DNA from 3 places in the Bacillus sp. EB106-07-01-XG149 genome. Region 2 is predicted to be linked to each of the others. Evidence: riboswitches for the same ligand, from Rfam matches in the RefSeq annotation. Region 2 holds a riboswitch; each other region holds the start of a gene.
What was found. A riboswitch is a leader RNA that binds a small molecule or an ion and turns the genes downstream of it on or off. The one in region 2 is predicted to bind lysine.
Positions count from the first base shown of each region.

Region 1: it holds a riboswitch for lysine, as region 2 does, so the genes downstream of both, AC3WTA_RS23620 (amino acid permease) here and AC3WTA_RS24625 (amino acid permease) in region 2, are expected to answer to the same signal.
Region 3: it holds a riboswitch for lysine, as region 2 does, so the genes downstream of both, AC3WTA_RS16395 (aspartate kinase) here and AC3WTA_RS24625 (amino acid permease) in region 2, are expected to answer to the same signal.

Region 1 covers NZ_JBYTDP010000007.1:123,456-134,705, forward strand. The annotation lists gene AC3WTA_RS23605 (hypothetical protein) at 1-954, shown strand, start outside; gene AC3WTA_RS23610 (DNA alkylation repair protein) at 1,065-1,835, opposite strand; gene AC3WTA_RS23615 (iron-sulfur cluster biosynthesis family protein) at 1,869-2,174, opposite strand; gene AC3WTA_RS23620 (amino acid permease) at 2,288-3,754, opposite strand; lysine riboswitch at 3,867-4,059, opposite strand; gene AC3WTA_RS23625 (GNAT family N-acetyltransferase) at 4,383-4,832, shown strand; gene AC3WTA_RS23630 (sulfite exporter TauE/SafE family protein) at 4,872-5,882, opposite strand; gene AC3WTA_RS23635 (VOC family protein) at 5,981-6,778, shown strand; gene AC3WTA_RS23640 (aminoglycoside phosphotransferase family protein) at 6,793-7,731, shown strand; gene AC3WTA_RS23645 (metallophosphoesterase family protein) at 7,745-8,488, shown strand; gene AC3WTA_RS23650 (nucleoside/nucleotide kinase family protein) at 8,622-9,290, shown strand; gene AC3WTA_RS23655 (GrpB family protein) at 9,334-9,876, shown strand; gene AC3WTA_RS23660 (DUF2785 domain-containing protein) at 10,113-10,937, shown strand; gene AC3WTA_RS23665 (alpha/beta fold hydrolase) at 11,043-11,250, shown strand, end outside.
Region 2 covers NZ_JBYTDP010000008.1:96,677-107,926, forward strand. The annotation lists gene AC3WTA_RS24605 (MDR family MFS transporter) at 1-612, shown strand, start outside; gene AC3WTA_RS24610 (hypothetical protein) at 659-862, opposite strand; gene AC3WTA_RS24615 (type 1 glutamine amidotransferase domain-containing protein) at 1,185-1,700, opposite strand; gene AC3WTA_RS24620 (ABC transporter permease) at 1,987-3,186, opposite strand; gene AC3WTA_RS24625 (amino acid permease) at 3,247-4,671, opposite strand; lysine riboswitch at 4,818-5,004, opposite strand; gene gapN (NADP-dependent glyceraldehyde-3-phosphate dehydrogenase) at 5,183-6,622, opposite strand; gene AC3WTA_RS24635 (ABC transporter ATP-binding protein) at 7,212-8,972, shown strand; gene AC3WTA_RS24640 (ABC transporter ATP-binding protein) at 8,969-10,969, shown strand; gene AC3WTA_RS24645 (amino acid ABC transporter substrate-binding protein) at 11,241-11,250, shown strand, end outside.
Region 3 covers NZ_JBYTDP010000003.1:781,224-792,473, forward strand. The annotation lists gene AC3WTA_RS16380 (helix-turn-helix transcriptional regulator) at 83-196, shown strand; partial or broken gene AC3WTA_RS16385 (helix-turn-helix domain-containing protein) at 325-663, shown strand; gene AC3WTA_RS16390 (VOC family protein) at 871-1,323, opposite strand; gene AC3WTA_RS16395 (aspartate kinase) at 1,668-2,897, opposite strand; lysine riboswitch at 3,097-3,283, opposite strand; gene AC3WTA_RS16400 (DoxX-like family protein) at 3,475-4,383, shown strand; gene AC3WTA_RS16405 (DUF4166 domain-containing protein) at 4,387-4,998, shown strand; gene AC3WTA_RS16410 (YndJ family protein) at 5,004-6,629, shown strand; gene AC3WTA_RS16415 (8-oxo-dGTP diphosphatase) at 6,659-7,144, opposite strand; partial or broken gene AC3WTA_RS16420 (MFS transporter) at 7,321-7,823, shown strand; gene AC3WTA_RS16425 (hypothetical protein) at 7,852-8,130, shown strand; gene AC3WTA_RS16430 (YozF family protein) at 8,150-8,614, opposite strand; gene AC3WTA_RS16435 (polyphosphate kinase 2 family protein) at 8,865-9,677, shown strand; gene AC3WTA_RS16440 (PadR family transcriptional regulator) at 9,853-10,392, shown strand; gene AC3WTA_RS16445 (MFS transporter) at 10,429-11,250, shown strand, end outside.

The DNA of each region.
Region 1 (11,250 bases), on a different contig from region 2:
TTGTTATGTTTCTTATGTTTAAGTGGTTGTAATTATGAAGATGAAGATCAGGTGAAAAAATATGTGAAAAAAAAGCACGGAATGGATGTGATTGTAACAGATTGGGGTGCTATACATGAAGGGAATATGGGACATACATATCATACTGTTCAAGCGAAAAATAACAAAAATATTCAATTTAGAGTAGAAGTAGATGGCATCTTATATTCAAGAATAAAAGGTGATGAATATCAATACGGGAAAAAAACATATGAGGAATATAAGAAATTCAAACCCATGCTAGAAGAAATTAAAAAATTAGGTTACGTGGAACCTGAAAATAAAAATGTTTTTCAATATATAGTGGATGATGATTATATAGAGGAGAAACCAACTGATAAGTTAGTATTAACTTTAAAAACGAGTGACAAGATTGATTACAGTCAATTTGAATCAAAAGAATTAGATCGTTTATATGCTTTATTCCAATTCATTCAGAAGAGTAATAAAAAGATAACAAAACTTGAAATTGAGGATCATAATGGTGAATCTATAGGCTTACCTTTTCATAATGTGCAAAAAGCTATAACGAAAGAAGAACTGCTTTTAACAATGAAAAACACTGTAAGCGGTTATTGGACATATTTGATTCAAACTGAAACAAAAGTAGGCGAAAGGTTAAATGAAATTCAAAATGATCGTTTTGTAATTGAAGATATTACTTGTTCAAACCCGAAAGACGGCAATTGTCTAGAGTATGAATTGACTTTAGTTTTCAATGATAGTGAGATAAAATATAGAAATGATTCCTATGTAATAGAGGATTTGAGAAAGGTAGTCACTATTCTTAAAGAAGAACTATATAATAAGGAATTTAACATATTTTTAAGGAACAAGGATGGAACAAGTTATTCACTCTGGCTATCATCAGAAAAAATCAAGAAAAATGATAACATAGAAGAGCTAGTAAAATAAAGGTATAAAGAAGAATTTTAAAGCACTTTTTACGTTTATTATTGCTTTATTCAAAAGGAAAAAACGCTTATACTTCATTTTTGAAGTATAAGCGTTTTTGTTTAAAATACTTAAAAAGAAAAATCTTTTGGCAATGTCCCACTTTTTATTACCGTTCTTAACCCATGTTTTATAATCCAAGGGTTAACTGGATGCTGTTTATGACGTAAATGTTGTAACCATTGAAAAACGAGTTCTTTATCTTCTTTCGTAATATCGTTAATATGATTGGCTACTGATTTTTGGACATATTTAGAAGGATCATTCATTAATGGCTCAAGAAGCTTTAAATTATTTGTAAAGTCACCTTTCAGAGCTCCCATTTTTTTAGCCCACGGAAGTCTTGGTCTTGTACCTTCGGAAACTAATCTTCTAATGTGGCTGTTTTCGTCATGAATCCACTGTTGTAATATGTGTAGTGTGTCTTCATGGTATGTTTTGAGAAAAGGCCGAATGGCATATTCAGCAGTATTCCTTTTTGTTATTGCATACATGGCGTTACATGAGGTTTCAAAATCGTTAAGCCCATATTTTTCAACGTATTTTGCAATAGGCATGTACATATATCCGTTTGTAAATGTGCCTACTTCTGTTGTGTTTTCTGGCCCCAATGTTTTCAGTAAAATATGTATTGCTGCATTAAAATCTTTTTGTAATGCATCGTGTAATTCATCTGCTATTACTTCTATACGTTGCTTTAACTCTAATTTTTCAACTTTACATGTTACGGAAGATACGAAGTTTCTTTTCGGAAAATTAGGATCGTGTTTACAAATAGAATCAGCCATTATTTCTGCTAATTCTTCATTAAATAAAAATTTTAACGGAACATATTTACCCATTTTTTCACCTCATTTGTCAGCTGAAAACAATTTTTATTTTTTAATCGACAATCCATAAACTAAAGTCTCACTCGGAGTCGTAATACTAAAACCTGTCGTCTTATAATCAAGTTTCACCGTATCACCAGTGTAGTCTTTCGTGAATGAATCCATTTGTACGATAAACTCGGCATCTTTATATACAACATCATCTGCATCATATGTATCCCAAATTAAATCAACATCAACGAAAATACTACAAGAGTTTGTCATTGTTCCTCTAATGCGAATGATCTTTTTATCTTCACGTTCTAATTTATGTATAGCTGCTTTTGCTTCATCAGTAATACGAATGTTCATGGTATCCCAACCTTTATATATATTTCCTTTATTATTGCAAAAACAGGAGAAATAGGGAAGGGAGAAGCATCGGAATAAAAAACGAGCAAACATATTTGTTTGCTCGTTTCACTTTATTTCAATTCACATTTATCGAGCGGAATCACTTTCGTTTTCTTCGTAAATTTATATCCTAACCATAGTACTAAGAAGAGTGGTAAACCGATGTAAGAAACGAGTACACCGTTCCAATCGATTGATTCGCCCATAAATGCGCCGTAGTTTTGACCTAAAATTACGATGACACAAAGTGCAAATGCGAAAATTGGACCGAACGGGAACCATTTTGCTCTATATGGTAAGTCTTTCAAATCTTTTCCTTGTGCGATATATGCTTTACGGAAACGGTAATGACTAATTGCAATTCCGACCCATGCGATAAAGCCAGACATTCCAGATGCGTTTAATAACCAAATGTATACAACACCGTCACCGAATAAAGAGGCAATGAAAGCGATACTACCGACAATTGACGTTACGATTAATGCGTTAACAGGTACACCGCGGCTATCTAATTTACCAAGAAACTTTGGTGCTTTTCCTTGGCGAGCTAAGTCCCAAAGCATACGAGTTGATGCATACATACCAGAGTTACCAGCAGACAATACTGCCGTTAAAATAACAGCGTTCATAACAGAAGCAGCAAAGGCAACGCCCGCTTTTTCAAAAATAAGTGTAAATGGACTTACTGTTACATCGCTTGCAGCAAGGCTTTCAGTCGTATAAGGAATTAATAAACCGATAACGAGAATCGCAAGGATATAGAATAAAAGAATACGCCAAAAGATAGAACGAATTGCTTTTGGAATGTTACGCTCTGGATCAGCAGTTTCACCAGCAGCTACACCTAATAATTCAGTTCCTTGGAATGAGAACCCAGCAGCCATAAATACACCGATAATTGCCATAATGCCGCCATTAAATGGTGCATCTGCAACAGTGAAGTTTTTAAAGCCAACAGATTCGCCGCCCATAATTCCGAAAATCATCATAAAGCCGACAATTAAAAAGATAATAATAGTAACTACTTTAATAAGTGCGAACCAATATTCAGATTCACCAAACCCTTTAACAGATAAATAGTTTAAAAGGAAAATAATAGCTAAACATAATCCACTCCAAATAAGAGAAGGGGTATCTGGGAACCAAAATTTCATAATTAATGTTACAGCAGCGAGTTCAGCAGCAATTGTAATGGCCCAGTTATACCAATAGTTCCATCCAAGTGCAAAGCCAAGGGATGGATCAACAAATTTTGTTGCATACGTGCTAAAAGATCCGGTAACAGGCATGTAAGCCGCGAGTTCAGCTAAGCTTGTCATTAAAAAGTAAACCATAATTCCAATTGCGGCGTATGCGACTAGTGCACCGCCAGGACCAGCTGTATGGATGACACCACCGCTGGCAAGAAATAGTCCGGTACCGATTGTACCACCGAGAGAAATCATCGTAAGGTGACGAGATTTTAATCCGCGTTTTAATTCACCTTGTCCTTGTGTAGTTTGCGTTTTAGAGGTAGATTGATTTGTTGCGCTATTCATGTTCAACACTCCTTTTCTTGTAGGTTAGGAAGGAGCGGGGGAGAAAAATACAAAAAACCGCCAAAGGAATTAGGCGGAACGTTTCACAAATAACCACCCCATCATACCCTTCCGTTAAGATAGCACCCCACGTTTACACGGTAATTTTGTAAACGTGACAGTTCTGTTCCTTTCGGAGACAGCCCCAGCTCATATTTCCAGAGAAGAAATATAAACTTCGGCAACTTTTCCTTTCAAACGGAGTTGGTGACATTCTCTGTGTCTCGTCCGTTTTACTCATAAAAGTCGCAACCTCTACCTCATCGGATTGATGAGGATTTGATATATTGCTAAGATTTTTAATATATGGCAATTGTAATGACTTTCTGAATATATTGCAAGATATTTTGTTAGGAAAAGTCAAAAAATATCGGTTATTGTATAGGAAACGCTTGCAAAACTCCACCCGAACCTACTGTTATGTAACAAAAAACAAATAAATAAATTGTTATACAAATGTTTCGCAAAAAATATTGAAAAACCCTTTAAAAATAAAAGAAAATTCTGAAAAAATAATTCGACATTCATAATAAGGTCATATTTTTTGTTATAATTAAAAAAACGTTTAAGCAAAAAAGGGGAAATTAACATGAAATTAGAAACAGAAAGACTCTATATAGTACCGTGTACAGAAGAGAGTATGCAAGTTGCTAACGAGCAAGGATATAACAGTGGTCCGCATATTGTAGGGCATGTAGAAAATGTAAAACAAAATAAGGTTTTATTACCTTGGGGCGCGTGGTATGTCATTCGCAAAGAAGATGACATCGTTCTAGGTGATATAGGATTTAAAGGGAAACCAAATGAGGAACATACAGTAGAAATTGGTTACGGATTTATTGAGAAATATTGGAATAAAGGGTATGCGACAGAAGCTGTAAGAGAATTAATAAATTGGGCTTTTCAAACAGGAGAAGTAGAAACGATTATTGCGGAGACACTTCTTGAAAATGATAGCTCGATTCGTGTATTAGAGAAATTACATATGAAGAGAATTGACACTACAGAAACGATGATTAATTGGAAAATAGAAAAATAAAAAATACCGCTCGAAGTATATCGGGCGGTATTTTTATCGTTATGGTAGCATTTGTTTTTGATCATTCGGATATCCGGCTGTCGATGCGTTAGAACGCTTGGAATGATTGCGAACAGCAATGAAAATAGAAATAATAACGACAAGACCAACTGCCACGTAAGAAAGTGAAATAATAGTTGGATCAACTTTAAATGTAGTAAGCAATGTACGAATGTTTGTAAAGATAATAAGGCCACCAACTAATACGCCAAGTAAATGAGAAGGAACGATGCGTACTAGCCATGCAGCGATTGGTGCCGCAACGATACCACCGAGCATGAGAGAAAATACCCAAACCCAGCTTACTTGTTCCCATCCAAGTGAAATGAAAAATCCAATTGTTGCAGCGAGTGAAACAGGAAATTCGCTCGTATCTACAGATCCGATAACTTTTCTAGCTTCATTTCCTCTTGCCAAAAGTACAGGTGTCGTAATCGGACCCCAGCCACCACCACCAGTTGAATCAACGAATCCAGCGAATAAGCCAAGCGGAACAAGCTGTTTTGCAGACATACGTTTATTTGAAGTAACAATTTGTTTTTGAATGATGAATCGTAATAAAATATAAACCCCTAAAGTAAATAAAAATACGGAAATGTACGGTTTAATTACATCGCCAGGTAAATTGCTTAAAAAACATGCCCCAATAAATGCGCCAATTGCTCCTGGTAATGTAAGCCTGGAAACGGTATATTTATCAACGTTTCCAAATTTGATGTGAGATGCACCAGAAGCGGCGGTTGTAACGACTTCAGCTAAATGAACAGATGCGGAAGCTACAGCTGGTGCGATACCAAACATTAATAATAGTGAGGTAGATGTTACCCCGTACGCCATTCCAAGTGCCCCATCAATCAATTGAGCGAAAAATCCGATAATAGCAAAGACAATTAATTTCTGCATAAATAATCCCCCTGTAATAATAAATGAAAAAGGCACTTTTCCCGTATGAGAAAAGTGCCTTTGGTTTTTCCAATCAGCAATAATTAAATTTGTTTCATTATAATACATATTAATCGTATAAATCAACTGGGTTTTAAAGTTTTTTGAATTGAATGAAAGAAAAATAAAATATACAATAAAAGGATGGAGAGAAAGGGGAGAAAGACATGTTACGATTTGATCATCTCGTACACGCAGTATATGGTACACCGGAGGAAGCGGCAAAACAAATACAGGAGCGTGGATTTCATACTGCAATAGGCGGAGAGCATATTACTTGGGGTACTTGGAATAGTTTATGTTATTTTGATTTATCCTATATAGAATTTTTAGCAGTTCAGCATGAAGAAAAAGCGAAGAAAGCAGACAATCCATTAGTACAAGAAACAGTAGTAAAATTACAAGACGGAGAAGGAATGCTACAAATCGCAATTCGAACAGATGCCATTGAAGACCTAGCAAATAATTTTAGTAAGCACGGTTTACATACGATAGGACCATTTGAAGGAAAACGTATAAGAAAAGATGGCCGTCTTTTAGAGTGGAAAATGTTATTTGTAAAGCAAGAGGAAAACAGACCGAAATTACCTTTCTTCATACAGTGGAATGAAACGGATGAAGAAAGAAGAAACGATTTACGTAACATAGGAACAATCACTGAACATAAAAATAAAGTACAACAAATTGAAACGATTCATTACGCAGTGAAAAATGTTCGAGAAACAGTACGGAAATGGAAAGAAGTAATGGGGCTAACTGCAAGCTCAATCACAAAGAATGAAGAATGGAATGCGGAGTGTCAAAGCGTATCATTTGGTGATGTTCATGTGCAGTTTTGTGAACCAATAGGAGAAGGGTTAGTACTAGAACGTTTGAAGCATCATGGCGAATATCCATTTGCAGTGGAGTTTAAAGGTGAAAATAAACGAGAGCATGAAGTGTTAGGTAGTTTGTACATATATTGATAGAGGTGAATGTTGTGAAGGAAATGCTTAGAGAGATAGAGAGACAACTAGAATGGCATCGTATTGTAAAGTGTACAGCTATTTCAAAAGGTTTTTCACATGAAGAAAAATATAAAGTTGAATTAAAGAACGAAGAAACTTATTTTGTGAAAGTATGTGATGCTGTTCATTTTGAACGTAAACAAGAAGAATATACGTATATGAAACAATTAGAGTTATTACATATTCCAACGCCCAAGTTAATTCATTTCATAAAACTTGAGGAATTAAATAAATGTGTACAAGTATTTGAATGGGCCCAAGGTGTAAATGGTGAAGAAGGTTTAGGGAAGCTATCGGTGGAAGAACAGTATAATGCAGGAAGAAAAGCAGGGGAAGTATTAAAGAGGATCCACTCAATTGGAAGAGAAAGTGCAAGTAATAAATGGGGAACGGTTCGATGGAATAAATACGAAAGATACGTAGAAGCGTTAGCAAACTATGAAATAGACTTCCTTAATTTGAAGCCAGTATTAAGTTTTGTAGGGGAGCATAAACAATTATTGAAAAATCGCCCTATTACCTTTTTACACGATGACTTCCATCCAGCAAATAGTATGATTCATAATAAGGAATTTATCGTTATCGATTTTGGAGGATATGATTTTGGCGACCCAATACACGATTTTTATAACGTAGCGATTTTTACTACAAGAATAAGTAAACCATTTGCGGTTGGACAAGTTCACGGTTATTGCGTGGGAGAACCGTCACTTCATTTTTGGCAACTGTATTCATTATATGCAGCAATGACATTCCCAGCTGATATCGTATGGACAAACCGAAGCACGCCACATTTAGTAGATGATATGAAGGAAAGATTGAACGTAATTTTAGAAGATCATAACAATTTTTCATCCTATATTCCAAAATGGTATCAATCACAACATGAGGATAGAATAAACAATAAGTAATGGAGGGATTCATATGGATAAAATAGCGGTAATTTCAGATATTCACGGTAATATTCCAGCATTAGAATCTGTGCTGCAAGATATTAAAGTAAGAGGAATAAAGCACATTATTTGTCTTGGAGATTTAGTCGGAAAAGGTCCTCATTCTAGCGAAGTAATTGAAATCATTCGTAAAGAATGTGATGGAGTTGTAATGGGGAACTGGGATGATTTTATTACAAAACCGACTGAATTTGAAGCGTTAAAATGGCATCAAAAACAATTATCGGAAGAACAAAATGACTATTTAAGAAGCTTACCATTTTCAATCGAATTTTTTATGAGCGGCAAATTGATTCGTATGTTCCACGCTTCACCTAGAAGTTTATATGAAAGAATTCAACCACACGCTGCAAGAGAAGAGCGTATTAGTATGTTCGAAAACAGTGAGCTCACAGAGAATATAGAAGGGGAAAGAAAACCCGATGTCGTTTGCTACGGTGACGTTCACCAAGCATTCGTTCAAAATTTCAGAGGGAAAACGTTATGCAATGCTGGTAGCGTAGGTAATCCTCTTGAAATTACACAAGCTTCTTATTTAATATTCGAAGGAACTTACAATGAAAAAGAAGCCGCAAGCTTTTCTATTCAACTCGTACGTGTACCGTATGATATTGAATTAGCTATCAGACTAGCAGAAGAACTCGATATGCCAGAAATTGAAGAATACAAACAAGAATTACGGACTGCTTTATATCGGGGGTTTAAGGGAAAGTAAGCCAATTATAATATATCTATCGTAACTTCAAATATATTAACGATTCGAAATAGGATATCGCCTTACCGACAAATAATGAAACGGATTGTTACCTATAATTATATTATGTAAACTGATTGTAGGAGGAAATATCTTGAACCGAATACAACGCATGAAAGAAATTGTAGATCATATTTTAAAATTAAACTTAACCCATCCAACAAGAGTTGGAGTAAGTGGTATTACAGCTTCAGGAAAAACAACATTTGCAAACGAAATAGCTGAAGAAATAAAAAAACGAGGATTACCAGTAACACGCGCCAGCATTGATGATTTTCATAATCCGAGAGCGGTTCGCTATGCAAAAGGTAAAGAATCTGCAAGAGGGTATTATGAAGATGCACACGATTATACAGCTTTTAAAGAAAGATTATTAAAGCCTTTAGAGCTTAACGGGAATTTACAGTATGAAACGATTTCTCATAACTTAATAACGGATATGCCTGTACATAATAAGCCACAAGTGGCCAAGCAAAATATGATATTAATAGTAGATGGAACGTTTCTATTGAAAAAAGATGTTGAGCATTTATTTGATTACAAAATCTTTGTAGATACAGATTTTGAGATGGCGAGAAAACGTGGTGCAAAGCGAGAGACTGAGACTTTTGGAAGTTATGAAGAAGCAGAGAAAATGTTTTTAAACAGATATCATGCTGCCTGTAAGATGTATATAGATGAGCATAATCCGAAAAGTTGTGCGGATGTTATATTTCGGAATAATAACTTTGATGATCCAGTAGTTGTATTTAAAGAAATTTAATATTGTTTATACAGCAAACAATTCGTGAAAGGAGATGTTTTGGATGGATAAAAAAGAGAATCCGAACGATTGGCCTGTATGGGCGAATGAGTCAGTAGAGATAGTGAATGCAAATCCTGATTGGCAAGATAAAGGCAGATGTGAAGAGCAGCAACTATATGAACTGCTTGCTCCTCTCGGTATAAGCAAAGTAATACATATAGGAAGTACATCCATACCTGGTTTACCTGCAAAACCTATCATTGATCTAATGGCTGAAATAGACTCATTTGATAGAGTACTAGATATTTTAGCGGAATTGGACTTATATAATTGGCATTATGTAAGCCCAGAATTGGATGAAAGACCTTGGAGAAGGTTCTTTGTGAAAGTTAAGAATAATAGGCGTGTAGCTCACCTTCATTTAATGGTTAAAGGAACTGAGCAATGGGAGCATCAACTTTTATTTCGTAATCGCTTACGAGAAAATCCACAATTAGTTTATGAGTATTCAAATCTTAAACAAGATTTAGCTAAAAGATTTAACCAAGATAGAGAAGCCTACACAAAAGCTAAAACAGAATTTATTAAGCAAGTTCTAAAATGATGCAACCTTTGATTGTAACTACGTTTGAATACAAAAGAAAAAACATCCTTTATTTTATAAATTAAACTTACATGAAATGCATGTAAATAAGGTGAGAGACTGCGATGTTCTAAAGTATTTCCTTTTATTTATTAGGATAAATTATATATAATTGAATCAAGTTCATATAAGGATAGGCAATTACAGGGGATAAGGCGAAAATATGTTAATAAAGTAAAAAGGGGACAGAAAATATAATGGATGAAGTACTAGAATTAAAAGAAGAACTACTACAAATTAAAAATAATAATTATGCTGTACCAGAAGACGTAGATGCATATCCATATGCGCAGTGGATGTTAGATTATATCGGTTCACCTGATGCTGAATTACGTGATGATTTAATTTATAGTACGCTTCACACATGGATTACAAATGATGTGTTTAGACAAAAAGAGTTGCGAGGATTAATGTTACAAGCAATTAGTCCTGATTATTTATTTTATAAAATTGGTGAAAAGGGCACAGACTCTGTATTTAAACGTGCATTCTCCGTATTAATTCCGCCACTTATTTTATCTGTTCATGAAAGAGAACCACTGTTATCTGAAGAACAACTATACAGTGTGGCAGAACAAGTACTAGAATATGTATATTTAGAAGAAGATGTAAGAGGATACGTAGAAGGAAAAGGCTGGGCACACTCTACGGCGCATGCGGCTGATGCACTAGATGCGTTAGCACGTACTATACAAAATCGTGAGTTTTCATATGCAATACTAGCTGCTGTTCGCCAGAAGGTTCGATTAAGTGATTACGTATATGTGCACTTTGAAGATGAGAGATTAGTAGCGCCAATTATGTCGTTACGTAACCAAAATATTTTAACTGGAGAAGAGTGGAGCAATTGGCTACATAGTATAGCAACTGTTGAAGATATCCGACATCCGCAGCATGCTATTTTAGTACAAAATATTAGAACTTTCTTAAGAAGTTTTTATTTTAGAGTTTTAGAGGCAGAAGGTAGTACAGCCTTTACAGATGATATATTGGAGACTTTGAAGGGTTTGCGTAGGTATTAAAAGTGATCCATCCTTAGAAACAATGAATAGATATTAAATTTGAAAATTTATTAGAAATTTATTTTTATATTGTACCCTTTCAATATAGGTTGAAAGGGGTGTCAAATGAAAAAATTATTAAAGTCAGTGAAAATAATATTTTTAATGTGTATTAGTATGATTTTCTTTGGAACAGGCGCTATATTTATATATCATAACTATCAATTAAAAATGGAATCGAAATTAATGAACAATGAAGGCGAACTTGTTAATTTCGATAATAAAAAAGTGAATGTTTATAATGAGGGGAGCGGGGAGGATACGTTTGTATTTA
Region 2 (11,250 bases):
TTTTTAATTTTTTGTGCAGCAAGTATATGTACATTGTCTTTAGAGTTTCAAATTAATAATTATTTAGGAGTACGTTTACAGCAGGAATTTGAAACAGTGCACTTTTTATTCGGGAATGGTTTTACGTTTGATTTAACAGGTATTCGAATGTTGAGCTGGATTTCAGCAGAGAATACAATTTTAGTTGTGTTATGTTCAGCACTTCTTATTAAAATGCTAAAAAGCTTCAACGATTTGAAAATTTTATATATAGGTTTATTCATTTACACAATTGGATTTACAATACTCGGAACGAGCAATAGTTTATGGGTCTTATTAATTGCAGGGCTTTTCCAAACGGTAGGTGAGATGATGTATGTGCCAGTACGTCAATCTATTATGGCAGATATGGTGCCGAATGAGGCAAGAGGTTCATACATGGCGATTAACGGAATGGTCTTTCAAGTAGCAAAAATGAACGGGGCATTAGGCGTTATGCTAGGCTCATTTATTGCATCTTGGGGCATGAGTGCTCTGTACTTTATCGTTGGTATGAGCAGTATTTTATTATTTATGAAGGCGATTGGGAAAGAGAAGTATGAGGATGAGAGAGGGGGTTCTCAGATTGGATAAAACTATATAAAAAGCGAACGAACTGGACTCGCTTTTTATATAATTTTTAAAACGGATCAACTTCAGCTAAATCTGGAGTGGTACTAGGCTGTAGTAAAAGATTTTTTAACGTTCCTACTTCAGAAAGAGCTACTAATATGTAGCCACTAATCAGTACAATAAGCCCAATGACGCGTAACGTTTGTAAGCTCACTTCATTATTATTCATTTCCGTTGGATTTGGGGGCGTTGAAGGTGGATTGTTATTCATAATTAAAGCTCCCATCTTTTGTATTTATATATGTGTAAAATCATTGTTTAACTTATGGATAGGAATTGTATAGTCATTTTCACTATATGAGAACTGCCTATGAAAAGTGATTAGAAATTTGGGGACGAGAAAAGGGTGGAATCCCAAAGATTATTAAAAATGAACTTTTGGATTCCATCCTTTTATTTATCCCATGCTATTTGTGGAAGCCGGATTTCCTGAAAACACCCGGTTGGTGAGAAGTAATAATCAGTGGGGGATGAACAAAACCCCACTGATTAAATTTTTTTTCATACAAATAAAAGGAGGTTAACCAAACTAGCTACCCTAATATACGCAATGATTCTTCAATAAACGCTGGGATATCCTCTGGTTGTCTACTTGTTACTAGCTGATTTTGGCATACGACAACCTCTTTGTCATGAAAATGTCCACCAGCATTTTTTAAGTCGACCTCAATAGATTTATATCCAGTCACATCGCGTCCTTCAAGTGTTTGTGCAGTGATGAGTAATTGGGGGCCGTGACAAATAGCAAAAACAGGTTTTTTCGCATCCATAAATGCTTTGCTAAAGCGAACAAAACGTTCATCTGCACGAAGCATATCTGGGGAAAATCCGCCTGGTATGAAGAGGGCATCAAAGTTATCTGGAGAAACATCATCAATACTTTTATCAATTACGACTTCACTTTTTCCTCGTTTACCGTGTACCGTTTTACCTTTTTCCATTTCAATAGTTGTTAATTCATATCCCTTTTGATTAAAAGCTTCTACTGGCTCTGTGTATTCTGTGTCCTCGAAATAATCCGTTATTAAAATAGCAATTTTTTTACTCATTCTAATCCGCTCCTTATATTATATTATATTATCGGTTCCAGAATCATCCTTGAGCAATGTCTTTTATAAAGTGAAACTTTAATTCATATTTTTTCATTCCCTCCAGTTCCTTTGCCCTGTTACTTTAATACATACCCTTTTTGTTAGCGCGTAAACATGTATTATCGTTTTTGTATGTAAAAATCATAAAATGTCGGTTGTTTCAGTGATTCTTGTTTGAGGAAGAAAAATAAAAAAGCCAAGGAGATAATTTATCTTCTCCTTGGCTTTAAGATAATTCTTTTCGTTAAAACGCAGAAACGCGTTGCTTCGTTTTTGGTACAATAATAAATTTGATCCAGAGTACCCCGATAATCATAATGATAAGGCTATGTAAAAATTGACCTGTAGCAATGAGTATAACACTTGAAAATACAATGAGTTGAATGCTTAGTAATATAAAGATTAAGCGAAGAAATTCATTCATTCGTTTTTCAGTATTAATTGGATATAATGCTACGATAATATTTCCCGAAAAATATTTCCACAGGGAACGGAGCTGCATAGAAATCATATATAGGACGATATATGCGATAGCGCCTTTTACGTATATGTTTGGTATAAAATATAAGGCGAAGGCACCGATTAAGCCTAAGCGAATATATATACCGAAATAATCATTCCCGCGTAAAAATGCTAGTGTATGTAAATAGAAGAAAGTTGCTCGTTTTTTATGTAATAAAGGTTCAATCCAATTTGTAAGCCATTTTCTTTTATTTACTTGCTTATTCAGTTGCGGAACATCGGTGAAAATGCTAGCAAATTGATAAAAACGGACGTTCATTTTTTCTTCTTGCTCGATTATGTAATCCCACGGTATTCGTTTTGTAGGCTGTTTTTTCGTATATAGAAGTAGGAAAGCAAGTAGTAAGAGCAATCCGCCTAATATGAGAACATGTGCCGAGTAAAACAGCATGAAAATGATTAAGGCGTTACAAGCAATACGAATAATGAACCATATATTTTTTTCATGACTATCACGCCAGATCCAATGTGTATACATGTTCCAAGCTTTTATAATCATTAAAACGATAAAGATTGTACATAAGAAAGGTACAGTTAATTGTAATGATTGCAGTGCAAGTGGAACGAGAATAAGGAACGTAAATAATAATGGGAAAAGCTGAATGATGTAATTATATAGAAGAGATTTTTTAAAATAAGATGTTAGTTTCTCTTCTAATGCAAGCAAATAGACAGCATCAGGTTTTTGAATAAATGTACGGATAGGACATCTCGTTATAATCGCTGTTAGGACGATTGTAATAAGTAATAAAGATAGTCCTTTAGAAGGAGCTGTCTTAAGAAACTTTGCATAATAGTAAGCACCTATACAGGCAACGAAGATAAAGCTATATAGTAAACCGTTAATCATACGTGCAAAGTATGTAATGATATTTTGAATATGTTGTTGGAAGCGGCTGCTCCATAGTGATTCAATTGACATGTTTTTCACCTCTTTGTTCTATTATATATGTTTTACAAAAGAAAAAACGAGCAAATTGCGTTACGCAACTTGCTCGTTTTTCTTTTCGTTATTTTTTTTCTGATCACGATTCATTAATGGATAGAAGGCAAAGCCAATTACGAATAAACCAATTCCGAGAAGGAACGTTTTTATATCGGCTGCGCCGGTTTTAATAACCCATAGTGCGTAGCAAAGTGCGATCACTGCGATTATGCCATCTGTAATTCTTGCCCGCATTTCATTTTTATATGTTTCACCAGTTGCGACTAGTTTTAACTGGAAGATTGGTGAAACGAGATATGGAATGAGGTAGGCTAGTGTTGATACGGTAATAACGAATGTATAAGCTTCCGCAATTGTTCCGGATAGTGTTGAGAATAAGAACACTTGCGACATAATGTTTGTTAGTCGTAATGAGTAAATTGGACTTCCTTTTTTATTTGTTTTCGTGAAGAAGGAAGGGAAGAAACCTTCTTTTGCTGCTTGATACGGTACTTCTGAGCTTAATAAAATCCAGCCTAATATAGAACCGAATAGGGAAGTAAGAGCAAGTAATGCCATCAGTTTCCCGCCGCCATGACCCATTGCAGCATTTAATGCATCTGCTAATGGACGTTCAGAAGCTTGTAATTTATCAACGTGAAGTACACCCATTGTTAAAATGGTAATTCCTAAGTAAATCGCAACTGTAATAAGTAATCCTGCAACTGTTGCGCGTTTTACTGTTTTAGGAGAGGTAGCACGGTTTGATAAAAGTACTGCCGATTCAATTCCGATAAATGCCCAAAGCGTTGTAAGAGCAGCTAAATTTACTTGTGAAAGAAGGCCGTGTGATACACCTGATTTATCGATCATCGGTGTGTACCATTGTCCAAACTTAGAAGCTTCGAATGCAAATAACGTAACGACGATGAATAAAAGGAATCCAGTTACTTTCGTTGTTGTTGCTAAGAAGTTTAGCTTTCCAGCTCCACTTACACCGTTTGTTAATATAATATGAGTTCCCCAAAGTAAGATGGAACAAATCGTAAATGTAATTAGTTTTCCGACTTCTATGTTAAAAGAACCGATTGAAAATAGTAGTCGTGTATCTTTCATAATTGGGAAAAAGAGTGATAAATATCCCGCGAAAGATGTAATGATGGCAACGTTACTTGCCCAGTTTGCAACCCAATATCCCCATACCATACTGAAACCAGCCATTTTTTTCTTTTTTGGTGATGAGAATAAAGCATATGCATGACTTTGTGGTCCTGTCGTTAAATCAGGACGACGAATTGCTAAATTACCGAAAACAAGAGCTAGCATTAAAACACCAAACCCTGTTGTTAACCAAGCTAAAGTGACACCGAGAGGGCTTGCTGTTTGTGCCAACGTACTTGGCACCATGAAAATACCAGCGCCAACCATGTTACCGACAACGAAAGCTGTTAGTACCCAAAAGCCCCATTTTTTTTGTTGCATAGAAAATACCTCCAAAGTTAGTATAACCAAGTCAAGCGAGGAGATATGTATGTCTTCTTAGTAGAGAAGAAAAGTCCCAAACAAAACAAAAAAAGCACGTAATTTGCCGCTACATGCTTTCTATCTTATAAGAAACCCACGACATACCTCTCGATAGCTCTCCACAAACGAAACGTTTCGTTTGTGACAGTTCTGCACTTATTAAATGCAGACCCAGCAAGTGTGCATGGTGGACACGACTTACTTCGGCAATCATTCCTTTCTCATTCCTTCATCAATGCCACTACATCTCCTGAAACGATACTCTTAATGATTGCAACCTCTACCTCACCGAGATACGAATGAGGATTTAAATATTAAATTAACGTAGTTAAGAGTAACAAATGTATTTTTATACGTCAATGGATATAGTAATAATCAGATTATAGAGAAGAGTTTGTTATTAGGAATGAATAATTATTTGATATAAAAAGAAGCTAATCTAAAACTAGATCAGCTTCTACATATAAGATTAAACGAAGTTTAATACAGTTACTTTTTCACGTGTCATAGACTCAAGGCTCTTACGAATACCTTGTGCGCCCATACCTGAACCTTTTACACCGATGAATGGGAAGTGGTCAGGGCCGCGCTCTGTGCGTCCGTTAATTTGAACAGAACCAGTTTCGATTTTGTTAGCAATTGCAAATGCTTTGTTAATGTCTTTTGTGAAGACACTTGCTTGCAAGCCGAACTCTGATTTGTTAGCAATCTCAATTGCTTGCTCATCTGAAGAAACACGGATGATTGGAAGGATTGGGCCAAATGGCTCTTCCCAAGCAACTTTCATTTCTTCTGTTACGTGGTCGATTAATGTTGGGTAAATTAAGTTACGCTCACGTTTGTTACCGATAACGATTGTTGCACCTTTTTCAACAGCGTCGTCAACTAAACCTTGAACGAAGTCAGCAGACTTGTCGTCGATTAATGGAACGATTGTGCTGTCTTGTTCTGGAGATCCAACTGATAGCTCAGCTACTTGCGCTTTTAATAAGCTAACAAGCTCGTCTGCTACGTTTTCGTGTACAAGTACACGTTTAATAGCAGTACAACGTTGACCAGAGTAAGAGAATGCACCGCTTACGATATGGTTTGCAGCATCTTGTAAGTCAGCATCTTCACGAACGATACCAGGGTCTTTACCACCAAGTTCTAATACAAGTGGAATCATTGCAGCTTTTTTCGCTAAATGTTTACCTGTGTTTGTACCACCTGTGAACGATACCATATTGATGCCTTCGTGTTCTACTAAGTAGTCACCAATTACAGAACCGCGTCCTGTAGCTACGTTTACAAGACCTTTTGGAAGGCCAGCTTTATGAAGTGCTTCAACCATTTTAATACCACTAATTGCACCTTGAGTTGCTGGTTTGAAAATAACAGCGTTACCCATAATTAATGCTGGTGCAAGTTTTGCAGCAGATAAGTTTACTGGGTAGTTAAATGGTGCGATTGCTAATACAACACCAAGTGGTGCGCGTTGGATGATCGCAAGTTTAGATTTCGTTCCGCCAGGGAAGCTATCGCCCATCATGCTTTCTCCGTGCATATGAAGAGCTTCTTCGATTGTGTAACGAATGAAATCAGCTGTACGAACAACTTCTTTCTTCGCATCTTTATAACCTTTACCGACTTCTTTCATAATGATATCGGCAATTTCATCTTGCATATTTACGAGCTCATCAGCCCATTTATATAAATATTTTGCGCGATCTTGTAGAGAAGCTTCCGCCCATGATTTTTGAGCTTCTTTTGCAGATGCAATTGCTTCATCTACTTCTCCGCGAGTAATTGCTTGTACTTGTCCAATTACTTCGTGTAAGTATGGAGATGGAATTTCGATTGTTGCTCCCGAAGAGCTTTCTCTCCATTCTCCGTCTAAATAAAATTTGTACGTATTGCTAGTTGTCATGATTAGTCCTCCTAAAATAGCAACTTGTAAGAGTGAGTATAAGGTGATTGTAGGGTGTTTGATAGCATTTTTCAAATGAAATGTTTGTGAAAACGATTTCTTATTCTTTTTTTATTTTGTATGCCCTTTCTTACAGAAAATTCCCTTATTTCAAAATGATGTAGCGTATATTTTTATTCGATTTGTAAAAAAATAATTGACAGAATACTCAATAAAGTTGTAAGATTATAAATGGAAAATAAATGAAGGGGGTGTGCGTAATGATTGTAATCGTAAATGTAATGGGCTTAGCTCTGTTAAATGGCAGAAAACATTCATATCATTACGCAACCCGTGCGGATATATAAGGCATCTTTGTCTTATAAAAAGCGTACGTTGCGTATATCGTAACGTACGCTTTTATGCATTTTTGTGCATATCGTCAAGCGGCGGTATGCTTTTTTTTGTTTATTTTCCACGTTACTATATAAAAATTTGGAAGGTGGAAAAATGTGATGAGACTGTATGGATTACGAAATGTAAATGTGATGGGTCTGGATAGTGGGTAAAGAAATGGGAGTGAAACGAGAACGAGAAGGGAGAGGTTACATTGTTATCAGTATTACTAAAGCTAAAATGGTTTTTTAAAGAGCATTGGAAGAGATATAGTATCGCCATTGGAGCTCTTTTAATTGTGAATATAGTTGAAGTCATTCCCCCGAAAGTGTTAGGGGTTACGATTGATAATATAAAAACAGGAACGTTAACGAATGCGGCAATTATGCAATTTATTCTTATTTTAATAGGGGTTACGGTAATTGGATATGGTCTTACTTTCGTTTGGCAACATCAGCTGTTTGGGGGAGCATTCGTACTGGAGAAGACGATGCGCTCTAAGTTTATGGGGCATTTACTTAAGATGACACCGACGTTTTATCATAAAAATCGTACTGGTGATTTAATGGCGAGAGCGACAAATGATTTAAAAGCAATTGCTATGACAGCTGGTTTCGGTATATTAACGCTCGTGGATTCGAGTTTATATATGCTTACAATTGTCTTTATGATGGGATTTACAATCAGTTGGGAGCTTACATTTGCGGCGCTTATACCGCTTCCGATTATGGCGTATGCGATGAACATATATGGAAAGAAATTGCATGAGAGATTTACAGTTGCGCAAGATGCGTTCGGAGATATGAATGATAAAGTACTCGAATCGATCGCCGGCGTGCGCGTTATTCGTGCATACGTACAAGAGAATGCAGATGAGGGAAGGTTTCATCATTTAGGAGATGACGTCTACGAAAAAAATATGAAGGTAGCGAGAATTGATGCATTATTCCAACCAACTGTTAAAATGCTTGTTGGCCTTAGTTATTTAATCGGTTTAGTGTATGGTGCGTATCTTGTATTTCAATCAAAGGTGACACTTGGTGAACTTGTTTCATTTAACGTGTATTTAGGGATGATGATTTGGCCGATGTTTGCAATTGGCGAATTAATTAATGTTATGCAAAGAGGAAACGCTTCGTTAGACCGTGTGAATGAAACATTAGCGTACGAACCGGATGTAAAGGATCCGAAAAACCCAAAGCTTGTACAAGAGCCAGATTATATTCAGTTTGATGACGTTACCTTTTCATATCCTTCATCAAATGAAAAAAATTTAAAGAAGGTTTCATTTACATTAAAACAAGGGGAGACGCTTGGAGTTGTTGGAAAAACAGGAAGCGGAAAAACGACGCTTGTACGTCAGCTTCTTCGTCAATATCCGCTTGGTGATGGGGATATTGCGGTCTCTGATGTGACGTTAGATAAAATAACGAATGAAAATGTACTCGGGTGGATTGGGTATGTACCTCAGGAACATATTTTGTTCTCAAAGACAGCGAGGGAAAATATTTTATTTGGGAACCGAGAAGCGACGGAAGAAGAACTCGAGAAAGCAATTGAAATTGCGGCGTTTACAAAGGATTTAGAGTTTTTACCAGAAGGGTTAGAAACGCTCGTCGGAGAGAAAGGTGTTTCTTTATCAGGAGGGCAAAAACAAAGGATTTCGATTGCGCGAGCTGTTATTCAAAATCCAGAAATTTTAATTTTGGACGATTCTTTATCAGCTGTTGATGCTCGTACGGAAGCAGCGATCATCGAGAATATAAGAACAGAAAGAAGCGGAAAGACGACGATTATTACGACGCACCGTTTATCTGCCGTACAACATGCGGATTGGATTCTCGTTATGGATGAAGGTGAAGTAATGGAAGAAGGTACGCATGAACAGCTTATTCAAAGCGGAGGCTGGTATGCGGAGCAGTTTGAAAGACAACAAGGGGAAAGTGAAAGTGCGGATAGTGGGGTGAAAATATGAGCGTATCAAAACGATTGTTCCAATATGCGATGAAAGTAAAAGGGACGATTTTTGCAGCGATGCTAATGTTATTTATTTTCGTCATCGCAGAGCTTGCTGGTCCTTTCGTCGCGAAAACGATGATTGACGATCATATCGTCGGGATAGAGAAACCTTGGTATGAAACAGAACAGAGTGAAGAGGCTGTTTCGTATAATGGTGCCTTTTATAAGCGAAGTGATCGCTTCCAGGAAGGTGAGAAAAAAGGAAAAGAAGTACGCGTGATGCAAGTCGGTTTTCAATATTACTTTGTACCGAATAAAGTGAATGCTGAAGGGTCACGTACTGTAAAAGATGATATGATTACCGTCCAAAATGGTAAGGCAGTGCAAGTGTATAAAGCGAAAGCATTAACGAAAGAAGAAGTGTTTGCGTTTTATAAACCAGAAATAAACCCCCTATTATTACTTGGTGGTGGTTATTTCGCTTTATTAGTGGTTGTCTCATTATTTGCATACGGAAAGCAATTTTTCTTACAGAAAGCAGCGAACAAAATTATTCAAATTATGAGGGAAGATGTCTTTTCTCATATTCAAACGTTGCCGATTCGTTATTTCGATCATTTACCAGCAGGGAAAATTGTATCGCGTGTTACGAATGATACGGAAGCCATTCGTGATTTATACGTAACGGTACTGGCGACATTCGTTTCTAGTATCATTTATATTATCGGGATATTCGCTGCGCTATTTTTACTCGATGTAAAATTGGCGACATTATGTTTACTTATCATCCCGATTTTAATCGTTTGGGCAATTCTTTATAGAAAGTATGCGTCTGTATACAATCATAAAATGCGTTCACGTTTATCTGATATTAATGGGACAGTGAATGAATCTATTCAAGGTATGCCAATTATTCAAGCGTTTCGTCAAGAGCGTGAAACGAAGAAAGAGTTTGAAGAATTAAATGGTGATTATTTTAAATATCAAAATAAAATTTTGAATTTAAATGCAGCAACTTCTCATAACTTAGTGTCTGTATTAAGAAATATTGCTTTCACAGGTGTGATTTGGTATTTCGGTGGTGCTTCATTAAGTGCTTCAGGCGTCATTTCTCTAGGGATACTGTATGCGTTCGTTGATTATTTAACACGATTGTTCTCACCAATTACAAATATGGTAAATCAGCTTGCTAACTTGGAACAATCGCGTGTTGCATCAGAACGTGTTTTTGAATTGTTAGAGGAAAAAGGGGAAGCAGTAGAAGAGGAACGTATGCCTCGCTTACAAGGAAATGTAAAGTTTGATAATGTGTCGTTTTCTTATAATGGAAAAGATGAAGTACTAAAAAATATTTCTTTTGAAGCGAAACAAGGCGAGACAGTGGCACTTGTCGGTCATACTGGATCAGGAAAAAGTTCCATTATGAATGTACTCTTCCAGTTTTATGAGTTTGAAAAAGGGAAGCTTACGATTGATGGTCACGATGTAAAAGCGATGCCGAAACAAGCAACGCGTGAACATATGGGAATCGTACTGCAAGATCCGTTTTTATTTAGCGGGACGGTCGCTTCTAATGTAAGCTTAGAGAACGAAAAAATTTCAAAAGAGCGCATCGTAAAAGCATTGCGTGATGTTGGTGCGGAACGGTTTGCGAACAATATAAATGAAGAAATTACAGAAAAGGGAAGCACGCTTTCCACTGGAGAACGTCAGCTTATTTCGTTTGCTAGGGCACTCGCTTTTGACCCAGCCATTTTAATTTTAGATGAAGCAACGTCTAGTATTGATACAGAAACAGAGGCGATGATTCAACAAGCGTTAGAAGTTGTGAAAAAAGGAAGAACGACATTTATTATCGCTCACCGTCTTTCCACAATTAAAAGTGCAGATCAAATTATTGTGCTTGATAGAGGAACGATTTTAGAAAAAGGCTCTCATGATGAACTAATGAAAAAGCGCGGGCGTTATTACGATATGTACAAAACGCAAATGGAAGGAAACCAGAGCGCTTAATATGTATGGAGGAGAACTTGCGATTTTTGCAAGTTCTTTTTTAGTGAATCGCGACAGTTAAATAAGAAGTATTGTTTTACCTTTTTCTTTATAAATGCTATATTAAAAAATGTTACTTATTTTTTGTATGTAGCGTTATTTTCCCCTTTTGTTTGATTATGAAGAAAAAGGATAAACTAAATAAGAACATTTTCATTGAAAAATTGTTCAAGATTGCATACAATCAATATAGTTTTTAAATTCCTATCAGAATACTTGGAGGATTACCATCATGAAAAAAT
Region 3 (11,250 bases), on a different contig from region 2:
AGTGGTTTACAGTGGGTTTTACTAATGGTTTCTTTCTTTTTTGGATCCTTTTATGTAATAATTTGTTAAAGGAGGGGAGGTTATGAGCTTAGGACAACAACTTAAAAAATTAAGAGAATCAAAAGGATTTTCACAAGAAGATGTTGCTAAAAAGATTGGTATAACGAGGCAAGCAGTGTATAAAGTGAAACTTTAATCAGTGGGCGATTTATCCTACTGATTATTAGTTGAACCAATCGGGCTTTTATAGGCAGTTAATCGCATCTGGCTGCCTTGATTGTGCTTAAAAGCTTTGATGAGATTTACTGCCTGTTAAAGCGGGGTAAGTGGGAAAATGATAAAAGTTGCCCTGATATTGAAAATTTAATTTTATTGAGCGAAATGTATAATGTTACGCTCGATGAGTTAATAAAAGGGAACCGAAATTTAAAAGAGAAAATACATATTGATGAAGATGAGGATTTTGAGAAAGAGAATGAGTTTGGTTTTTATATTGGGTTTGGTTTGCTAATTGTGAGTGCTTTCATTGATTATGAAGGAATGCAAGAGATTTTATTAGGAATTGCACTATTCATGATGGTTTTTTACTCTGACGTGAAGAAAGTTATTTTGAATGAGTTCAGATCGTTTTTTAAAAGAAAAGATATATATGATAAGAAGTGAGAAGGGTCCGTTATATTTCCTAGGAAAGAGTATAACAAGTAATTGAATTGTTTTATAATGATTTCGGGATGTTGATAGTATGTTAAAAAGTTTAAACAAGCATAACCCCGTTCTAAAGCTAGGACGGGGTTCAAAATCTAAGTTTTATTAAGCGTAAAGTTCTTTCAAATATTTTTACTTCAGTAAAGACGTCTAATAAAACATTACTTATTTGTTACCGAGTTCTTCCGCTAAACCGATTAAAATTCCTTCGGTTCCACGAATGTAGCAGAGTCGATACGAGTTCTCATACTGAACTACTTCACCAACGAGCTGAGCACCATGCTTAGTCAGTCTGGATACCATTTCGTCAATGTCTTCAACGGTGAACATGACGCGCAAATAACCGAGGGCGTTTACAGGAGCTGTCCGATGGTCTGCTATAGTAGGTGGGGTGAGAAATCGAGAAAGTTCAATTCGGCTGTGGCCATCTGGCGTAACCATCATAGCAATCTCTACGCACTGAGAACCGAGTCCAGTTACGCGACCAGCCCATTCACCTTCAACAGTAGCTCGCCCTTCGAGATTCAAGCCAATCTCCTCGAAGAATGAGATTGCGTTATCAAGTGATTCTACAACGATGCTGACATTGTCCATTCGTAGTAATCGGTTGTTTGCCATAGTTTTTATCTCCTTTTATGTATAAATTTATTATTTAATTATCCTCATAATTATACTAAAATCTTTTCTAAACAAAAAACATCTTGTCACAGCGTAGGAAAATGTGACAAGGTGTTTTCGGGCATAGTATATAAAATCTTGTTAACGAATAACACTTCGTAAACCCTTTACTATTGAAATATGCGCGAACTTTATTTCGTGAATGCTATCATTTCAAGAATTTGATACTGTAATTGCTATTCGATAGAATAACTTCGACTTTCCCACAAAACAGTCCTATCCTGTTTCTATTTATATAGGAAGGAAATAGATTCATATATTTTTTAAAGTTTTACCGGTGGAAATTAACTCATCTGCACTAAAGGCTCAATTTTTGCCATAAATGATTGATGCAGCGCCTCAACACCTGTTACTAAATGAAGGCGGTCAATAACGACAGATACTTTAATTTCTGATGTACTTACCATTTTAATATGAATATCTTCTTCTTTTAAAGTAGTGAACATATTCGCAGCAACTCCTGGATTAGAGACCATACCAGATCCTACAATGGATACTTTTGCTAAATAATTTTCATATTCTACAGATTCATAGTGAAGTGTTTCTTGATTTTGTTCTAATACCTCTAATGTTTCTTTTAAATCATTAGAATGGATTGAGAAGGAGAGGTGAACAGTTCCTTCATTTGTAATACTTTGAATGATGATATCTACATTAATATGTGCTGTTGCCAATGTAGAGAAAACTGTTGAGAGTGCACCTTGTTCTAATCCTTTCATTGTGACGCGTGTAATATTATCTTCAAATGCAATACCTTTAACGATTGATTGTTGTTCCATGTTACATTCTCCTTTTACAATTGTTCCGTTTTCTTGTTCCATACTTGAGCGAACTTCTAACATGACATTATGATTTTTAGCAAACTCAACAGCACGCGGGTGTAATACACCAGCACCGAGGTTTGCTAGTTCTAGCATTTCGTCATAAGAAATTTCATCTAATTTATAAGCATCTTTTACAACTCGTGGGTCCGTCGTATATACACCGGTCACATCCGTGTAAATATCACATTTTTTTGCTTTCAGTGCAGCAGCTAATGCAACAGCAGTTGTATCAGAACCACCGCGTCCAAGCGTTGTAATTTCATGTTCTTCACTGGCTCCTTGGAAGCCAGCTACAATAACAATCGTACCTTCAGTAAGATAAGATTGAATTCGATCTGTATGAATGTCAGTAATCCGTGCACTACTATGTACAGATTCTGTCGTAATACCAGCTTGCCATCCTGTTAATGAAATCGCGTTATAACCTTTTGCTTGTAGTGCCATCGTTAATAATGAAATAGTAACTTGCTCTCCTGTTGATAGAAGCATATCCATTTCGCGTTTACTCGGATTTTCTGAAATCGCGTTAGCAAGTGCTACGAGTTCATCTGTGTTTTTTCCCATTGCTGAAACGACAGAGACGATACTATGTCCTCGTTCATATTCTTCAATAATTAAATTTGCTACATGTTGGATGCGCTCAACGCTTCCAACAGAAGTGCCACCAAATTTTTGTACAATCGTTTCCATTACGAATTCCTTCTTTCATCCATTTTTAAGAATAGATTAGGACATATATAGATCCCAATATTCCTGTAGTTACCAGAGAAAAACAAAAAACACCATCTCAAATAAGTGAGGATGGTGCTGTTACAGGAAAAGGGAAACAGAAAACGGAGCTAATAAAAAAACCGCCAAAAAAGGAATACCATAAAAATGATATCTCTTTTTTGTAGATAGCTCTTCATACATACACTTCTGTACATATGACAGTTCTGTTTCTATTCGAAAACAGCCCCAATCGATAAATGCAGAGAAAATTATCGATTTCGGCAATACTTCCTTTCATCTAATTTCATAGACATCTCTGTGTCTCCATTAGAATAATCATAAGTATCGCAACCTCTATCTCACGTTTTAGGCGAGAGTGTTTGATTTATGAAGTTGTTGGTAACATTTGTTTTATAATAATTTAAATTTTTCGGGGAATCAAGTGTTTTGTATGAATTTTAAAAATTCTTTCTTTTCTTGAAGGAGTTTGTGAAAACTGTAGCAAAATAAATTCATAGCATGTACATTAAATTTATAGTGCATAGGAGGTGGAAGAATGAAGGGGAAAAAGCCTATTTATGTTTCGGCAGAAATGAACACAACAATGGAAAAATTATGGGTATATACACAGGAACCAGATATACATATAGAATGGGATGCTCGCTTTACTGAAATTTCGTATTTAAAGAAAAAAGAAGGAGAACCGCAGAAGTTTTTATATAAAACTAAAATTGGATTAGGACTTGAAATAGCTGGTGAAGGGGAATCGATAGGAGAAATAAGAAAAGAAACGGGTGAACGGATTTCTTCTTTAAAATTTTGGACAGCAAATAAATTATCACTTATTCAAATAGGGCGTGGTTATTGGAAGTATACACCGCGTAAAGAACACATTCATTTTGAGACGCAATATGATTACGATACGAGGTTTGGTCGTATAGGAAATGTAATAGATTTCTATATGTTTCGTCCGTTATTAGGCTGGGCGACTGCTTGGAGTTTTGATGCTTTAAAATTATGGTTAGAAAAGGGACTTCATCCGAGATTACTAATTAGAAGAACAATGACATATTGGCTTGTATGTTTTTTGTTTGCTTTTGTATGGATGTATCAAGGAATAGTGCCGAAACTAGTGTTTACTCATTCAGAAGAAGTAAAAATGCTATCTGTGATAATTGGTTCAACGGAATATAGTATTTTTGTACTTAAAATAATTGGATTATTAGAAATTATTTTTGGTGCCATATGGCTGTTGCCATTTCCAAAACGAAAAGTATTTATCGTACATATTTTTATGTTAATAGCTTTAACGATAGCGGCGGGTTTTACGAATATCGTAAGCTTTACAGAGCCGTTTAATCCAACTACATTAAACGTTCTACTTATGGGGTTATCGATTGTCGGTTATATAAATAGTTCTGATTTACCGAGTGCAAAAAATTGCAAGAGGAAGAGAAAGGAATAATGTATGGCTAATATGTATGAAAGACTATTAGGGGATTCTTATAAAAAACTTCATCCGAAATTACAGAAACGCTATGAGATCACGGAAGAAAATAGCTTTACTGGAGAAGGAGAAATGGATGAAATTTACGGAGGTTCTTTTTTCGTAAAATTGATATTAAAAATTGCATCGAAGTTTAGAATGTTTTTCTCTGAGCGGGGGAAGGAAGTGCCATTTACAATACATAATACCGCTGAGCGAGATGAACATGGAAATGAACTTGTGCGGTGGAATCGTACTTTTTATTTTCATAATAAGAAAAGATACTTTAACGCCATTATGCAGATGGATGAAGAGAATAATGAAATTTTAGATTATTTTGGTGAACCGCAAATACTTGTTTCTACATTGAATTTTCATATTGATGAGGTGGGGGCAATGCATATTTCTTCAAAGAAACAATGGTTTTACATGTTTGGAAGGAAAGTCCCGTTACCTAGGTTTTTATACGGAGAGGCCAACATTGTAGAAAGTTATGATGAAACACTACAATGCTTTCGAATTCATGTACAAGTAAGCAATCCGTTAATTGGTTCATTATTTTCATATAAGGGAACATTTGTAGAGAGGAAATAAATGATATGAAAAATATAATAGTTGGGTTTGCTTGTTATATTATTTTTCTAATATGTGAGTGGTCAAATATAAACCCGGTGGAAGCAATTATTTTATTATCTATTTTGTTATTTATACCGATGTCATTTTGCATCATTGATAAGAAAACAAGAAATGGATCGTATGTATTCTTTTATAAATTTGTATCGCCGCTATATCCAATTGCAGCAATTAATGCAACGTTAGCTTTCGTAACAAATCATTATTTCTTTGCGTTACTTTGGTTTGTATATACAGGAATTGTTGCGTTATTTGGTATAAGTAGATTGCTAGAAAGAGGATGGAAACCGTTAGAGGAGACAGCTATCGATAGTGCGTTTATGTATTTGTTTTTAGGTGGTTTCTGGTTTTTTGCTTCTGTAGCAAAGCTTTCCATTATGCACTTTAGTTCCGACATTGTTTTGCTTACAGCTGCACACTTTCATTATTCGGCATTTCTATTGCCGTTATCAGCTGGTTTAATTGGGAGGAAAAGAGAAAAGAGAAGTAAAGTATATGATGCTATTATGTTTGTCATCGTCATTTCACCTATGACAGTTGCAATAGGAATTACGTACTCGAGGGTATTTGAATTTTTTGCAGTGTTCCTATATTTATGTGCTATTTATAGTTATGGGATTTATGTTTGGTGTACGAAATTTAATGCTGTTAGTGCAAAAGTTCTCCTAATCATATCTTCTAGCACACTCATGGTAACAATTATGTTTTCACTTGTATATTCATATGGGAATTTGAAACATGTAATGACGATTACAATTGCTCAAATGGTTTGGATTCACGGTGTTGTCAATGGAATTGGAGTAGCGTTACCCGCATTTGTCGGCTGGATGATTGAAAAGAGTGCTCCGAATCATAAATATTACGGGAAACCAATGAGCAGGTTAATAGGAAATACGACAGTTGGTGAAGCATTTTTACATAACAGAAGTTTAATAGATAGCAAGGAATACAAAGGTTTAGTTGATAATATGAACGATTTTCATAGTGAGGGATTTGACATGGCGAAGATTCCTTTAAGTATTACTCGTTTTTATGAAAATACAAAAGAGTATGAGTTACAATCGCATATTAAGTGGGCTCGTTGGTTTCGTCCGGTTGCATTTTGCTATGAGAAAATGAGTAAGCGTGTAGGACAAATACATTTAGGAATGGGCGGTAGGTGGGAAACGATGCATGGCTCTATCGTCGGGATAATAGATGAGAAAGATGGAAGAGAGAATGTAAGGGCTTGGCTAAGAAAAAATGAAGCAGGAGAATCTATTTTTGTAGCTCTTTACTCAAAGCACACATATAAGAGCGAGACATATATGAATATTGCATTACCTTTACCATATTCGAATATGACGGGGGTTTTAAAATTATGTAATAAGAGTAATGATTTAATCATTACTAGTAAGCTGAGAAGAAATGGTAAAGGAGATGAGGGGATTTATTTACATACTCGTTTCTTTACAATTCGTTTACCGTTAGCAGAGACTTTTATTATAAAGGAGAACACGAATCACATATTAGAAGCTAACCATAGAATGTGGATATTTGGAGTTAAGTTTTTAGAAATTGATTATGAGATTAAGAAAATAGAAGGAAAGTGAAAAAAGCTTGGAGAGATACCAAGCTTTTTTTACGTATGCGTAATTGTCATAGCAACTTGTTTATCTAAGTCTTGGTCCCAAACACGTTGAATTTCAAACGTACCTATTTCAAAAAATAATGGGAATCTCTCTTTAAACCAATCTTGCATAGGAAGATTTAGTGCTGTATCGATTGCTACCCATGATAATTCGCCTTCAGGAGGATTCAAAAGGAGTTCACCTTCAAATGAATCTGTCCAATAGTTAAATACCATATATCGAACATTTTCTTTCGGATTTACGTATTCATCTAATCCCTTAAAAGTTAAATTTGAAACAAGTAATCCAGTTTCTTCTTTTACTTCTCGTTTAGCAGCTTGAACGATACTTTCTGGGAAATCTACTTTTCCGCCAGGAGCGATGTAGCCAGGAAAACCTCGATGATCGGGGCGTTTTATAAGTAAAACTTCATTATTTCGCTGGATCATACACATTGTATAGATGCGGTGCTCGATGTTATGAGAATTTTGAGGCATAATAATGTATTCTCCTTTATATTTATTTTGATAATTTTACCATAACATAATGGTTTCTTATATAATCGAAAAAGAATATTGGGAATTTTTAGTGATATATAATAAAGTCTATAATCATTTGAAAAAAGGAGAGAGAAATGCAAGGGGACGTACAAAGAGAAAAAGCTTTGGGGGATGCCGGCATTATCACCGTATTAATTCCATGGTTATTTAATGTTCATCATCATTTTGAAGCATATGTGTATGGATTAGGAATGGCATCCTCTGGTGTTGGAGCTGTAATTGCCGCCTAATATTTGGCGTGAGAGAACGGTGGCATAAGCGGGGATTACTTGCCTATGGTGGTGTATTAATAAGTGGTTATACGCTTTTAATAATGCCATTTATTGCTTGGGCACCTGCATTAATTGGATTAATGGCAATTGAAGGGTTCGGTATGATGATATTTGGACTCATTTGGGAAACAAGTTTACAAGAGCTTGTACCAGAAGAAGCATTTGGAAGAGTGGCAAGCCTTGATATGCTAGGTTCATTTGCTTTAGTGCCACTAGGTTATGTGGTTGTAGGATGGTTAGCTACTGTCATAGGTGGCGAGATAACGATTATAACACTAGCTATATTAGTACTTGTAACAATTGGAGTAGCATTATGTGTACCAAGTATTCGACGATTTGATTGATGATATAAGGGAAAGGAGAATAACTTATATGATTATAGAAAACTTGAACGATATAGTAGCAAAGGAATTGGCCAGCCAATACACTTTGCAGGAAAAGGTCTTTGAAGCAAAAAATTTCACAGTCTATATCGCCACCCATAGAGAAAATAAGCTAACATATAATCAACTAGTATTAGTAAAACATCTTTGTAACGAAAAGCCTTCCGTACATATTTGGGACAAGAAAATTAGTACGGAAGCAACAGAACTAGAAATCACAGAAGAAGTAACGGAAGCGATTCAATCTGGTTTTGTAAATGAAGAATAAGCCCTAATCAAATTAGGGCTTATTCTTCATTAAACACAAATGTTTGTTTCATTTGTTCCTCCTCATTTACCGGATGACCGTTGTATGAGAAATTTTTTTCTTCCCAAGTAATGACGACTTTGAAATTATGGCTGTTAAAGTCTAATGGGAATACGATGTAGTCAAAGCTTGTCTGACTTTTTGAAACGTTGTTATGTAATGTAGTAGGATTAAAACTAGCTTTAAAGGTAGGAATGTTATCAACTATTTCTACAGCTACGTTTGACACATCATTGCCGATGTTTTTTACGAGTAAGCGATATGTATCGTATACACCTTGTTTTTGCTGCGCTGCTTGCTTGTTTACGTTATAGGATTTATCAATTTCGATATACCACTGTTTTGATTTTGATTCAATTGGTAGTGATTGGAATGTGTATGCACTAACTTGTATTGGTAGTGCGAAACAGATTAGTGCAAAGAGAGAAAATATTATTCGTTTCATTTTTAGAGAGCTCCCATTCTGTAACGGATTTATTTATTAGTATCTTCTCTTTATGTGAGTATATACCATATAATGTAAGGTGGTATTTATGACACTCATGAATGTAATTTACATTTTAAATGCGAATATTAACTGCTGTATTCTTTATAAAAGCTGTGTAGAGATTTTTCTACACAGTTTTTTCTAATGTGAAAAAATTGCCAATAATATGTTAAAATAACATTGTCATACAACAAGGGGGATTTGTTTTATGGAAAATGGACATCTTGCTAAAGTAGATGTAACGAAAAGAATTGAATCGAAATCTAAGTACAATAAGAAACTTGAAAAATATCAAAGGCGCTTATTAGCGTTGCAGCAAATTGTAAAAGAGGAAAAAATCGCAGTTATGCTCGTTATGGAAGGCTGGGATGCGGCTGGAAAAGGCGGAGCGATTAAGCGAGTGACAGAACACCTTGATCCACGTGGGTTCCAAGTAAATCCAATTGGAGCACCAGCACCTCATGAAAAACGGCACCATTACTTGCAACGTTTCTGGCGGAAACTACCTCAGTACGGGCAAATTACTATTTTTGATCGCTCATGGTACGGCCGTGTGTTAGTTGAGCGTGTTGAAGGTTTTGCTACAAAGGAAGAGTGGACGAGAGCGTATGATGAGATTAATGATTTTGAAAAACTATTAACAGATGATCATTATATAGTCGGAAAGTTTTTCTATCATATTAGTAAAGATGAACAATTAAAGAGGTTTAAAGATAGAGAGAACAACCCTTTGAAAAAATGGAAAATTACAGACGAAGATTGGCGCAACCGTGAAAAATGGGATGAGTATGTTAAAGCGATGGAAGACATGTTTGAAAAAACAAATAAGCCAAATGCAAAATGGCAAATTATCGCGAGTAACGATAAATTATATGCTCGATTGAAAACGTTGAAAGTGATCATTTCATTAATTGAGGATTACCTTTTAGAACATAATATAGAATTACCTTCGTATTATTATGAAATGAAAGAGGGTAAGACAGAAGGTTTTGAAGCTAATCAAGATGAAGTTGTAAAATAGTACAAAGTTTGTATATGAAATATAAAGTAGAGCCACCCTGTAATTTTAGATAATAAAATTACAGGGTGTTTTTATTTAGAAACATTTTACAATTAACGGAATGAGGTATATAATCAATAATCATATTAACGTCGTTAATATGATTATTGATTATATATAGTATGGAGGTTTTATTTTGAAGGGAAGAGATGTTATTTTAGGCTTGTTAATGGGAAAAGAAATGTCTGGTTATGATATTAAAATTGTGTTCGAAGACGTATTTACTCATTTCTTTGATGGGAGTTTTGGAATGATTTACCCAACGTTACGACAGTTGGAAAAAGAGGGGAAAATAAAGAAAGAGGTTATTATGCAAGAAGGAAAACCGAATAAGAAAATGTACTTTATTACAGATGAAGGGCGTGAAGAGTTTTATCAGTACATGCAAACAGATGTAGAGAAAGATGTTTTACGTTCAGATTTTTTAATGAGGATGTATTTCGGTAATTATAGCGATGACAAGGCAATAAAAAAATGGATTGCGGACGAAATTGAAAGGAAAGAAGCATATATTGCGGATCTTCGTTTGAAATATGAAAAGTGGAGAGAAGGTATTACTTTTGTTGAAGAAATTTCACTAGATGTAGGTATCGCATCGTATAGTGCTCAAGTAGAGACGTTGAAAAGAAAACTAGAGCAACTAGAAGTAAAAAAACACAATAAAACGGAAGAATGAAAAACACGTTCATAATAAATAAAGGGGTAGATGAACATGGAGCAATCAAAGGGTATTAAGATTGTCTTTTTAATGTGCTTAGGTATATTTCTTTGTATGATTGATACGACAATTATGAATATAGCTTTACCAGCCATACAAACGAGTGTAAATACTTCATTAGAAAAGATGTCTTGGATATTAAATGTTTATACGATGACGATTGCAGTACTAGCCATTCCACTAGGACGGATAGCTGATATTTTTGGGAAAGCAAAGATGTATATTCTTGGTTTGATAATTTTTGGTGGTGGATCAGTGCTTTGTGCTTTTGCCAATACGGGCGATTTTCTTATCTTTTCTCGTTTTATACAAAGTATTGGTGCAGCAATTTTATTTCCGACAAGTATGGTAATCGGCGTATCAGCAATGCCATTAGCAAAGAGGCATGTTGCACTTGCAATTTTAGGGGTAACACAAGGACTATCAGCTGCAATGGGACCAGTAATAGGTGGAATTATTACACAAAATTTCGGTTGGAGATGGGTGTTCTTCGTAAATGTTCCAATTTGTATTCTTGGAATCATTTTATGCTGCATTATGCTGCAAATAAAAAATGAAGAACGTATTATCTCAAAAATAGATTGGGTAGGACTACTATTAAGTAGCACAGCAATTTTTTCTTTTACTCTCATATTAGTAAAAGGCAATACATGGGGATGGCAAAGTAATATTGCTTTGTCTTGTTATGCAATTAGCACTATTTCTCTTATTCTATTTGTTTTAGTAGAACGAAAGATTCATAATCCAATGGTGAATTTAAAGTTATTTCAAGATCGAATGTTTGTCGGAGCGTCTATCGTTGTCATATTAAGTAAT